Linked DNA regions of Limnospira fusiformis SAG 85.79. The protein of the gene in region 2 binds, or shares a complex with, the protein of the main gene of each other region. Links are inferred from orthologs where the notes say so. Each region holds a gene or a part of one and is shown on either strand. Other genes may lie near its edges.

Region 1 (3,394 bases), 1.2 Mb from region 2 along the record:
TAAGCGACTAAATCTTTGATGGTATCCCTCGGAGGGGTGGCTCCCTTCAGGTCTTCCAGAGACAGGGAAACCGTCGGATAGGGAATAGTTACACCACCAGCGTGACAGTTCAAACAACTATCCGTAAACAAGACTTTTCCCGCTGATAGATCCTCCACCGAAAAGGTCTGGGTTCCACCTTGGCGATCGCTCTGTATTTCCACAGGTTGATCAGTCAGATATCTTAACACATAGGGGTCAACATTTTGAGCTTGAACCGGGAAACTAAAAATCAGCCATCCTACTATATTGGTGATAAATAAGAGCAGTAGAGAGCGCAAAAAACTGTTACGAAACATGGAAATTTGAGGTATTTAATATCAGCAGTCAAATCGGAGACTTTAGATTTTAGCTCCGCTGATTATCCTAGATAATTCGCGGACTTTAGTGGTTACAATTTCAGAGTAGTTAGTAACCCTTCTTAGTAGCCACCAAAAACCAAAACCTAAAGTCAGAAACTTAGTTAGGTGAATCTTTCAGGCGGAAAGATTAACGGAGGTATTTACCACCACCCCACTGTTCACCGCGAACCTTGGGTTGTAAGAGAATGTAAGCGGCTACATTATAGAGATCATCTTCTGATAGGTTTCTCATCTTGGGAAAAATGTCTGCACTTTTCAGGCTAGGATGCAGTTCGTATATCTCGATGAAGCCATCATAGGTGGTGGGATTTTTGACATAATCAACCAGAGCCGCAATGTTATCGCGGGGGGGAGTAGCCAAAGCCAGGGCTTCAGGACTCAAGTTAACATCAGGGTTGGTTTTAGTCACACCCAGCGCATGACACTGAGCGCAGGCGGCGTTAAATACCTGTTGGCCTTTTTTGATTTCTTTGAGACTCAAGACAGCAGTATCGCCTTGAGCATTGATGGGAAGGGTTCTCAATTCTTCAGTCAATTCCAAAGCGTTTGCATTACCCACCCACATTTGAAAGGTGAAGAATACAGTGGCAACAGCCAACCAAATGTACCTTTTTAGCATGGTTCTCCTTAACTTTTAGATGATTATAGAACGCACCACAGCCACAACTCAATCGGCAATATTGAGCAGTTGTGATCCTGGTTTTTAGCGATTCTGTCTCAGAAGTCTTATCTCAATAGTCCTGTGTTAAATGATCTTTGTCAATCGTTGGATCTACGATTCTGAATCACTTGTGGCCTCAATGGCGGAGAGAATTGCTTTGACATCCTCAACTATACGGGTTTGGGGATGTTGGTAGGCAATTACTAGGCGATCGCCAAGTTTAAGCACCTGTGCGATCGCCAAATGGTAGTCGCAGGCCATTTCAGCCCTAGACCAATCCGCAAAAACCGATGACAATTAGTCAAAACCGGCATCACCCACCAATTATATGCAGTAGTGGGTACTATCCAATCACTGATTTAGAGATTATCGATGCTGTTGGGTTTCCTCAGAATGATGGACATGGCTGCGGGAGTTAGAGTCGGACAATTTTACAAAGGGTCTTCCGGTAGGCTGTGGTGGTCGGTGCAGTTTAATCAATTGGGTGAGGGTTTTTTTGAGCTGAGTGCGAGGGACGATCGCATCAATAAACCCATGAGCCATCAGATATTCAGAAGTTTGAAAATCATCAGGTAGTTTTTCTCGCAAGGTTTGCTCAATTACCCGACGACCCGCAAAACCAATAGTTGCCTGGGGTTCAGCTAGAATTAGATCACCGAGCATGGCAAAACTAGCCGTCACCCCTCCAGTAGTAGGATTGGTTAGTACAGGGATATACAAAAGTTTATTCTCTCGATGTCGTTCCAAAGCCGCCGAGATTTTCGCCATTTGCATGAGGCTTAACATTCCTTCCTGCATTCTAGCCCCTCCGGAAGCACAGATAATCACTACCGGGTATTGATGCTCAGTCCCATATTCAATCATCCGGGTGAGTTTTTCTCCCACCACCGACCCCATACTACCCCCCATAAATCGAAAATCCATCACCCCAAGGGCGATCGATTCCCCATTTAATAAACCCGTCCCCGTTTGTACAGCATCAATTTGACCTGTTTTCTCCCGGTATTCTCGCAGACGATCGCTGTAGGGTTTGCGATCGCGGAAATTCAGCGGATCTACTGAACACAGATTAGCAGCAATGGGCTGCCAGGTATTTTCATCAATCAGTTGTTTAATGCGATCGTCACTGTAAACCCTCATGTGATGGTCACATTGCAGACACACCATAAGATTCGCCTGTAAGTCTTTGGTGTAGGTTAATGCACCGCATTTTTCACATTTTACCCACAAACCATCGGCAATTTCTCGCTCTTGGCGATCGGGACTAATGGGAACTGATTTTTGTCGATTTGCAAACCAGTCAAATAGAGACATTAATTAAAATACGTTCTGATGTTTGATTGAGGAAATGATTTATTGAGCTTCCTCTGGCTCCTCGTCCACCGGACTAAGCAGCAGTAGTGCTGTCCACAAATGTTCCGATGGTACTTGCAATTTAGCCGGACCCCCCACCCCCATATATGACCCAACTCCTAGGCTAATTACCCGTGCTGGGATATCATGGGAGGCGAGGACTTGTTGCATTAACTCGGCTTCCCAGCGCATAGCAGTGGTTTTTAGTGTAATCCAAGACACGATCATTATATATCTCTAGGATAGGCACAAAGCCCGATGCACTTTACCTCAGATAACTGGGAAAAATAACTCCATATACATAGATACTATTATCTCACCCCACAGGGCAGTTATACCAGCGGCGATCGCTAAAAAAGGACCAAATGGCATGGGTTGGCGGCGGTCTAATATGCCCACAGCCATGGCTCCTGCGCCGATAAAGGCTCCTAAACCACAGGCGATGAAACTTGCGACCAATAGCATCTTCCACCCCAACCAAGCCCCCATAAGAGCCGCTAATTTAGCATCTCCCGCCCCCATAGCGGTCTGTCCAAAAGCCATGGACCCCAAAAAGGCGATCGCTTCAAATAACCATAATCCTAGCACCGCCCCCAAAACACCCACCATTAACTGGTCTATCACCCCAGCCGTTTTTAATCCCAGTAACCCTTGAAAGCACAACCCCACCACTAAACCTGACTGGGTGAGAGGGTTAGGAAGGGTTAAGGTATCTATATCAATTAGAGATAACGCCACCAACCAAGCTAATAGCGCCCACAAGCCAAACAGTTGTACTATAGTCCCTGGCATGATGGTTACATATACCAGCAAGAACAATACACCCATTAACCCTTCTACTAGAGGGTAGCGCATAGATATCGGTGCATGGCAATGGCGACATTTCCCCCGCAACCACAACCACCCGAAAACTGGGATATTTTCACTTAAACCCAAACGGGTATGACAATGGGGACATCGTGAGGGAGGATACCACACG
Region 2 (7,948 bases):
CAAACCGAGGGCTAAACCCGCCCCCAGGGCTGCCAATAGGTTAGAGAGGTTATATTGACCGACTAAGGGTAGGGAAAATGAAGCCGATCCCATGGGGGTATGGAGAACTCCCTTAATACCTGTGGGTTGATAAACGAGGCTATCTGCCCATATATCGGCGCTGGGGTCACTGACGCTATAACTCCAAAAGCGATCGCTCCCCAACCGTGCCATCAACTTTTTACCATAGTCATCATCAGCATTAATAATCGCCTTACCCTGGAGATAATCATCACTAAATAGCAACGCTTTCGCCTCAAAGTAATCATCCATGGTGGGATGATAGTCTAGGTGGTCCTGAGTCAAATTAGTAAATACTGCCACCCGAAACGGACACCCCAAAACCCGGCCCTGGTGTAAAGCATGGGAGCTAACTTCCATGACCCCAAATTGGCAGCCTGCACCTACTGCGTCAGCTAATTGGTGTTGAAGTTCCACCGCAAAGGGGGTAGTATGAACAGCGACTTCTTGAAACCCCGGCCAACGGGTGTAAAGGGTTCCCAGTAAGGCTGTAGGTTGGTCAAGGTTGCTGAGGAGAAATTCGATCAGGTGAGTGGTGGTGGTTTTGCCATTGGTTCCGGTCACCCCCACTAATTTGAGGGTTTGGGCGGGATGGTTATAAAATGCTGTGGCTATCTCAGCGCAGGCTGTGGTCATGTCGGCGGCGGGAATGACACAGGGAATGGTATCAGAGTCTGTCTCTGGTGGGGTATTGCTGGCTGCGGACTGGGAAACTATGGCGGCTACCGCACCGGAGGCGATCGCACTTGGCCAAAAATCCCCTCCATCAACTCTTGTTCCCGGCATTCCTAAAAACAGATCCCCTGGCTTACAGGCGTGGGAGTTAGTCGCCAAGCCTGTGATTTCCATGTCTAAGGCGGGGTGATACTCTGGGGGTAGTAAGTTGGGGTTGAGTAAATCTTTGAGTTTCACGGGTCAAACTTCTGCCAATTTGATGATTATTGTTAATCTAATGTTTTACCAATATTTTTGTAGGATTTGTTCCAACTGGTAGGCGGAAATACGGGGAGATGGTCTGGGGATGGGTTCTTCGGTCAGGCTGCGATCGCCACATTTATACAGGACTGGGACTTCGTATTGATAGAGTGCATACCAGTCGGGTCGGGTGGTGATGTCCCTAACTTCCAGGTCAAACTGACAGGGACTATTGCTATCTGCTTGAATTTCTTCCAGTTTCTCCTGGAGGTTTTCGCACAAATGACAGCCAGGTTTACTATAAAGTATGAGTTTCATTGAGGACTAAAGTTCCGGGTTCAATCTATTTATTGGGGTTAGTTATCGAAGATGATAGTTAACTGGCAACTCGTTGGATATCTCCGGTGGGAATAGAGGCGATTAGTCGGCGGGTATATTCCTGTTGAGGATGGCGATAAATCTCCTCTGAGTCTCCGATTTCCTCGATTTTGCCTTGGTTCATGACTACAATGCGATCGCTCATAAATTTAACCACACTCAAATCATGGGAGATAAAGATATATGTTAGCTCAAACTCCCTTTGTAGCTCCCTCAGCAGGTTTAACACCTGGGCTTGTACAGAAACATCCAAAGCTGACACCGACTCGTCACAGATGATAAATTTGGGGTTTAAAGCCAGAGACCTAGCAATACAAATCCGTTGTCTTTGTCCTCCCGAAAACTCGTGGGGATAGCGTCTCATAAAATCCGGGTTCAGTCCGACTCTTTCTAATAAATAAGCAGTGCGATCGCGCCTTTGTTTATAGTTCCCGACCGAGTGAATTAACAGGGGTTCCATCACCGCATCCCCAATGGTTAAACGGGGGTCAAGGGAACTAAACGGGTCTTGGAACACAATTTGCATCTCCCGCCGCACCCACTTCATTTTTTGCTGAAATTCCCGGCGTTGGCGATAGTCTTTTAAACGATTAATCCAAGGACCAGAAGGCTGATAATTTGTAATATCTTCCCCAGCAAAAATCACCCGACCGCTATGGGGGAGAATCAGTTGTAAAATCGCCCTAGATAGGGTACTTTTCCCGCAGCCAGACTCTCCCACCAATCCTAATGTTTCTCCGGGGAATACATCAAAAGACACATCATCAACTGCCATAAATAGTCTTTGAGTACCTCCTAACACCCCAGGAATTTTAAATCCTACTCGCAAATTTTGCACCGATAACAACGGCGAATTATCCGGGTTGCTGGGAACCTTCTCGGCTGTCTCCCGCGTCTCATTAGCGAGGTTTTCCTGAGAGTCAATGCCTCTAATTTTTGTGCCAGATTCCGTGCTGACAACTTCCATAAAATCCGCAATCGTGGGCAGTTTTGCCCCCCGTCGGGTTTCCAATGTGGGACGACAAGCCAGCAATCCCTTGGTGTAGGGATGTTGGGGGTTATTAAACAGTTGATGAATCGGGTTTAATTCCACGATTTTACCCTGATACATCACCGCGACTGTATCGGCAATTTCGGCAATAACTCCGAAATCGTGGGTAATGAAAATTATCGACATTCCTCGGCGATCGCGTAATTCTCGCAGCAGGTCTAAAATAGTCGCTTGTACTGTCACATCCAAAGCCGTCGTCGGTTCATCAGCAATCAATAATGTGGGATTGCAGGAAATAGCCATCGCAATCATTACCCGTTGCAGTTGCCCCCCAGAGAGTTCGTGAGGATAGCGATCGAGAAATGCTCGTTTTTGGTCATTTATCCGAGTTTGCCACTCCCGCTGTGAGGGTGGGTTATTAATATCATCATTATTCGGGGGAGTTTCTAACTGTAGTTGCTTGAGGATTTGCTCATCACTAGGTAACAGTTTGACTTCCTGCAATAAACTCGTCGCTTTCCATAATCCTTCACGGGGGGTAATATCCTGATGCTGTCGGATAGCTTCTATCAGTTGAAAACCAATCGTATAAACCGGGTTGAGGGAACTCATCGGTTCCTGAAATATCATAGAGATTTCACCGCCGCGAAATTGCTGCTTTTGAGATTCTGGCAGTTGTAGTAAATCGATCGCTCCTTCTGTGCTATCATTGTTGTGATCAGCTTCATCCGCCTGGGGGTTTCCTGGCCGAAACCAGATTTCTCCCCCCACTTGAGATGTAGCCGGGGACAGCAACCCCATAATTGCTAAAGACGTGACAGATTTTCCTGACCCGGACTCCCCAACAATTCCTAGGGTCTGTCCGGGTTTGACCTGAAAGGAAATCTGATCGACCGCGCGCGTGATTCTCTGGTCAGATTTAAACTGAACCTGTAGGTTTTTGACATCAAGGACAAAATCTGGCATAGCTAGGGGGAGTTTTCAGGACTTGCGGGAAATTTCCCCGATTTTAGCAGAATTGTTAAGAACTCTCACCGAACCCCATCATAAAGCACCGATTAGGGTAAAATAAATGCCGATTGTTCAGCCCAGGTGAAGATGCTCCCATGATTTCGAGTAACGACTTTCGCACAGGTGTCAGTATTGAATTAGACGGAACTGTGTGGCGGGTGGTAGAATTCCTCCACGTTAAGCCAGGAAAGGGTTCCGCCTTTGTCCGCACCAAACTAAAAAACGCACAGACGGGTAACGTCATGGAACGGACATTCCGGGCTGGGGAGACAGTTCCCCAGGCGAACCTGGAGAAAAAGACCATGCAACATACCTATAAAGATGGTGATGATTATGTGTTCATGGACATGGACACCTTCGAGGAAGCTCACCTAACTCCTGATCAGATTGGTAATGGGGTTAAATACCTGATCGAAGGTATGGAAGTTAATGTACTCTACTGGAATGACCAAGTGCTAGAGGTGGAACTTCCCAACTCCGTTAGCCTAGAAGTGACGGAAACAGATCCAGGAGTTAAAGGCGATACCGCGACGGGTGGCACGAAACCAGCTACCCTACAAACAGGCGCAACTGTGATGGTTCCTCTGTTTATTTCTGTGGGTGAGCGTATTCGCATCGATACCCGCAACGATAGTTATCAGGGTCGCGATTAATGCTTCCAGTGTTAACCAAATTTCTGGGTAACATGATATGGGCGATCGCCCATAATTTTCGACAATGTTATTTTTAGGGAGATATACCAACTGTGCAACTAGATCTCAACCAGCTTCGAGAACTGCTGGCTGACATCGATAAAACTAATATTTCCGAACTGACGCTCAAAAGTAGTGATTTTGAGTTGATGGTACGCAAAGGTGGCAGTTCTATCGATCGCCCTCTATCTTCTGTTGATGTCGCCCTCAGTGGTGGGTTTCCTAGTGCGGAGTTGGTGTCGCCTCCAGGGACGGTTTCTACTGGCGATCGCTTATCAGAATCAACCGCCACCAGCACCCAGACTACTGCCGCCACAGGAAAGGTCTCTAGTCCGGTTGACGCTAAATGGGTAGAGGTAACATCCCCCATGGTGGGAACTTTTTACCGTTCTCCGGCTCCTGATGAGCCGCCATTTGTGGATAATGGCGATCGAGTCACTAACGGTCAAACTGTCTGTATCATCGAAGCCATGAAGCTGATGAATGAAATTGAGGCTGAGGTTTCTGGTCAAGTTATGGAAATTTTGGTAGCTAATGGCGCACCTGTGGAATATGGACAACCCCTGATGCGAATCGACCCCGACAATTAATAATTAATAATTAATAATTAATAATTATCATCCTCGTAGGGTGAGTCAGAGGGATCACCTATCGGGTGAACGGCACAGAGGTCAAGAAACCCGGTTTCTCAAAGAAACCGGGTTTCTCATGGGCAGAAAATTGACGGCGGAACCCACCCCGACAATGAATAATTATCGCCGTGGTCAAGAAACCCGGTTTCTCAAATAAACCGGGTTTCTCATGATAAAGGGTGGGAGGCGCGCCCCGACAATGAATAATTATCGCCGTGGTCAAGAAACCCGGTTTCTCAAATAAACCGGGTTTCTCATGGGCAGAAAATTGACGGCGGAACCCACCCCGACAATGAATAATTATCGCCGTGGTCAAGAAACCCGGTTTCTCAAAGAAACCGGGTTTCTCATGGGCAGAAAATTGACAGCGGAACCCACCCCGACAATTATTAATTATCGCCGTGGTCAAGAAACCCGGTTTCTCAAATAAACCGGGTTTCTCATGGGCAGAAAATTGACAGCGGAACCCACCCCGACAATTATTAATTATCGCCGTGGTCAAGAAACCCGGTTTCTCAAATAAACCGGGTTTCTCATGGGCAGAAAATTGACAGCGGAACCCACCCCGACAATTATTAATTATCGCCGTGGTCAAGAAACCCGGTTTCTCAAAGAAACCGGGTTTCTCATGGGCAGAAAATTGACAGCGGAACCCACCCCGACAATTATTAATTATCGCCGTGGTCAAGAAACCCGGTTTCTCAAAGAAACCGGGTTTCTCATGGGCAGAAAATTGACAGCGGAACCCACCCCGACAATTATTAATTATCGCCGTGGTCAAGAAACCCGGTTTCTCAAATAAACCGGGTTTCTCATGGGCAGAAAATTGACAGCGGAACCCACCCCGACAATTATTAATTATCGCCGTGGTCAAGAAACCCGGTTTCTCAAATAAACCGGGTTTCTCATGGGCAGAAAATTGACAGCGGAACCCACCCCGACAATTATTAATTATCGCCGTGGTCAAGAAACCCGGTTTCTCAAAGAAACCGGGTTTCTCATGGGCAGAAAATTGACAGCGGAACCCACCCCGACAATTATTAATTATCGCCGTGGTCAAGAAACCCGGTTTCTCAAATAAACCGGGTTTCTCATGGGCAGAAAATTGACAGCGGAACCCACCCCGACAATTATTAATTATTAATTATTAATTATTAAGGTTTGGGGTTCGGTGAAAATCATGGCGATCGCTTTTTCGTAGTAGGCTGCCTCATTGATAAAAATCGGCCAGACGGGGGTTTCTCCCTGGTAATAAATGGTGGTTCCGTCAAACTGTAAAAACATCGGATCGCCCGGGTTTAGCTGTTGATAATCCCTCCCCTGTAGTTGTGGGTGAATCATGGCGGCGAGTTCCCCCGTCGCCGTGCGGGGATAGTCTATCTGTTTGATAAACTGGTATATGGTGAGAGTGCGATCGCTGTGGATAATCTCCCCCCGATTATACTTTTCTATGTAGTCTAAAATCGCATAAATCACCTTTTCCGCTTTCAGAAATAATGCCGCATCTAACATCCCTGGCGCAATGGGTCCGACTTCGATGGAAAATCCGTAATTAGACAAAGATTTGAGGGAGGGGTTTGCCGGTTCCGATTCAGATTCGATCCAACTGTAGATATTTATTTCGGGAAAAATGCTTTTTAAATAGGCGGTAACTTGGCGATTAAAAGCATTATTTTTTACCCAAATTAAGGTTAATCCCATGTGGGCGGTGCTGCTGTGTAAATCAATGATGGTATCAACAGGAGATGGGCTTTGGGGTCCCCACTGGCTGGCTATCCATTGCGATCGCTGAATTTCATAAATATCAGAATTGGGATGTTCTAAATCTTCCCGCCGAAAACAGCGGTTTAAATCACGATCAACATAGCGACGATTAATTTCCCAGGCGCGGGGATTAGCTAATAGTGTGAAAGTCTCAAAATTAGAACGCCGCAATAATTCAGGCGATCGCTCAAATTTCTTAATCAAATAAACTCCCGTCCATTCATTGCCATGAGTGCCACCCACAATGGCAACTCGTTTGATTTTACCATGATTTTCTGCTGTTAATCCCATGAGATATTATGCCCAATTAATCAATTGATGATGGATAGTTAATAAGTTGGCTGACCGGGAACACCCCAAACCGGACAACCTCCATCAATTAAACAATCTCCGAAAAGTTGCCAGTGGGGCGGTATCCTGGAAATACCTGCCCTAACTGAGAAGCAGTTAACCCAAACTGAGAAGTTAAAATCGGGCTAATCACATCTCGAAAATCCGTCGTCACAGCCAGATCCCGTCCCTCGTATAACTCGGAGTCAGACAAACCTGGCCAACTCCCATAAACGCGACCACCACGCACGGAACCACCCAAAACCCATAAAACATTACCACGTCCGTGATCAGTGCCGCCATTGCCATTTTCTCGCACTGTGCGACCAAATTCTGACATCACCACAATAGTGGTATTGCTATAAACGGAACCCAGCCTATCCACTAGCGCCACCAAGCCCTCCCCTAACCTTTCCAGACGGTTCGCCATTAACCCCCGACTTGAACCCTGGTTAACATGGGTATCCCATCCCCCAACATCGAGAAATGCTAATCTAATCTGTGGGTCACGCACTACCAAAGTCGCTAATTGTTGAGCATTCCCAGCTAAACCAGCAGGTAGAGGCGCACCATTATTCGCGGCGACCATTTCCGCCTCTAATTCCCTAATGAGTTGATCGCGGGCGCTTCTACCTTCCTGATAAGCCACGCTGAGGGGGTCATTATTGGCATAGAGTCGGTCAAAGGTGGCTCGCACCTGATCGCGATCTATGGGCATTTGGCGGGAGGCATTGCGACCTAGGGAGATATTGCTAACTGGCTGAGAACCTGATAGAATGGCAGATATCGACTGACCGACACTCACCGCATCTACGGGGTTTTGTCCTGGTAACAAGCCCAGTAGGCGGTTCATCCAACCGTCGGGGGTTCTTTTATTTCCTGGTGTACCCACTTCCATATAGTGTTGAGCCTCAAAGTGAGACCGGGTGGGGTCAGGAGAACCGCAGGCGTGAACAAAAGCTAAACTTCCTTGGTTCCATAGCGGAAGCAGGGAGTTTAGGCTGGGGTGTAAGCCAAAGTGTTGGTCTAGCTTAATTGCGCCTCCCTCCTGTTGGGGTCGGGGAATGGCGATCGCTGGTCTAGCCTGATAATAGTCACTGTCGCCATAGGGGACAACTACATTTAATCCGTCAATTCCTCCCCGCAAAAATAGGACGATTAACCTTTTGGGGTTA

Evidence for each region. The genes of interacting proteins can lie anywhere in the genome.
Region 1: the proteins of accB (region 2) and accD are in contact, whole or in part, in a solved structure (PDB 8UXZ), measured with the Escherichia coli proteins. The link is inferred for Limnospira fusiformis SAG 85.79 from one-to-one orthologs.

Annotation. Positions count from the first base shown.
Region 1 is NZ_CP051185.1:875,196-878,589, reverse strand. The notes cover bases 403-3,394. They hold accD (acetyl-CoA carboxylase, carboxyltransferase subunit beta), read right to left. Parts: upstream 2,377-3,394; coding sequence 1,429-2,376; downstream 403-1,428. Other genes in these bases: HFV01_RS04335 (prepilin peptidase), read right to left, coding at 2,686-3,394; HFV01_RS04340 (hypothetical protein), read right to left, coding at 2,416-2,643; HFV01_RS04350 (hypothetical protein), read right to left, coding at 1,174-1,323; psbV (photosystem II cytochrome c-550), read right to left, coding at 529-1,020. Also shown: photosystem II cytochrome PsbV2, read right to left, coding at 1-338.
Region 2 is NZ_CP051185.1:2,075,546-2,083,493, forward strand. Bases 3,060-5,868 are described here. They hold accB (acetyl-CoA carboxylase biotin carboxyl carrier protein), read left to right. Parts: upstream 3,060-4,100; coding sequence 4,101-4,637; downstream 4,638-5,868. Other genes in these bases: HFV01_RS09925 (ABC transporter ATP-binding protein), read right to left, coding at 3,060-3,310; efp (elongation factor P), read left to right, coding at 3,451-4,008; HFV01_RS09940 (hypothetical protein), read right to left, coding at 4,696-5,181; HFV01_RS30455 (hypothetical protein), read left to right, coding at 5,215-5,481; HFV01_RS09950 (hypothetical protein), read left to right, coding at 5,587-5,760. Outside these bases: HFV01_RS09915 (UDP-N-acetylmuramoyl-L-alanyl-D-glutamate--2,6-diaminopimelate ligase), read right to left, coding at 1-972; HFV01_RS09920 (glutaredoxin family protein), read right to left, coding at 1,018-1,293; more of HFV01_RS09925, read right to left, coding at 1,352-3,059; more of HFV01_RS09955, read right to left, coding at 5,869-6,734; HFV01_RS09960 (DUF1501 domain-containing protein), read right to left, coding at 6,823-7,948. UniProt on the Escherichia coli protein: This protein is a component of the acetyl coenzyme A carboxylase complex; first, biotin carboxylase catalyzes the carboxylation of the carrier protein and then the transcarboxylase transfers the carboxyl group to form malonyl-CoA.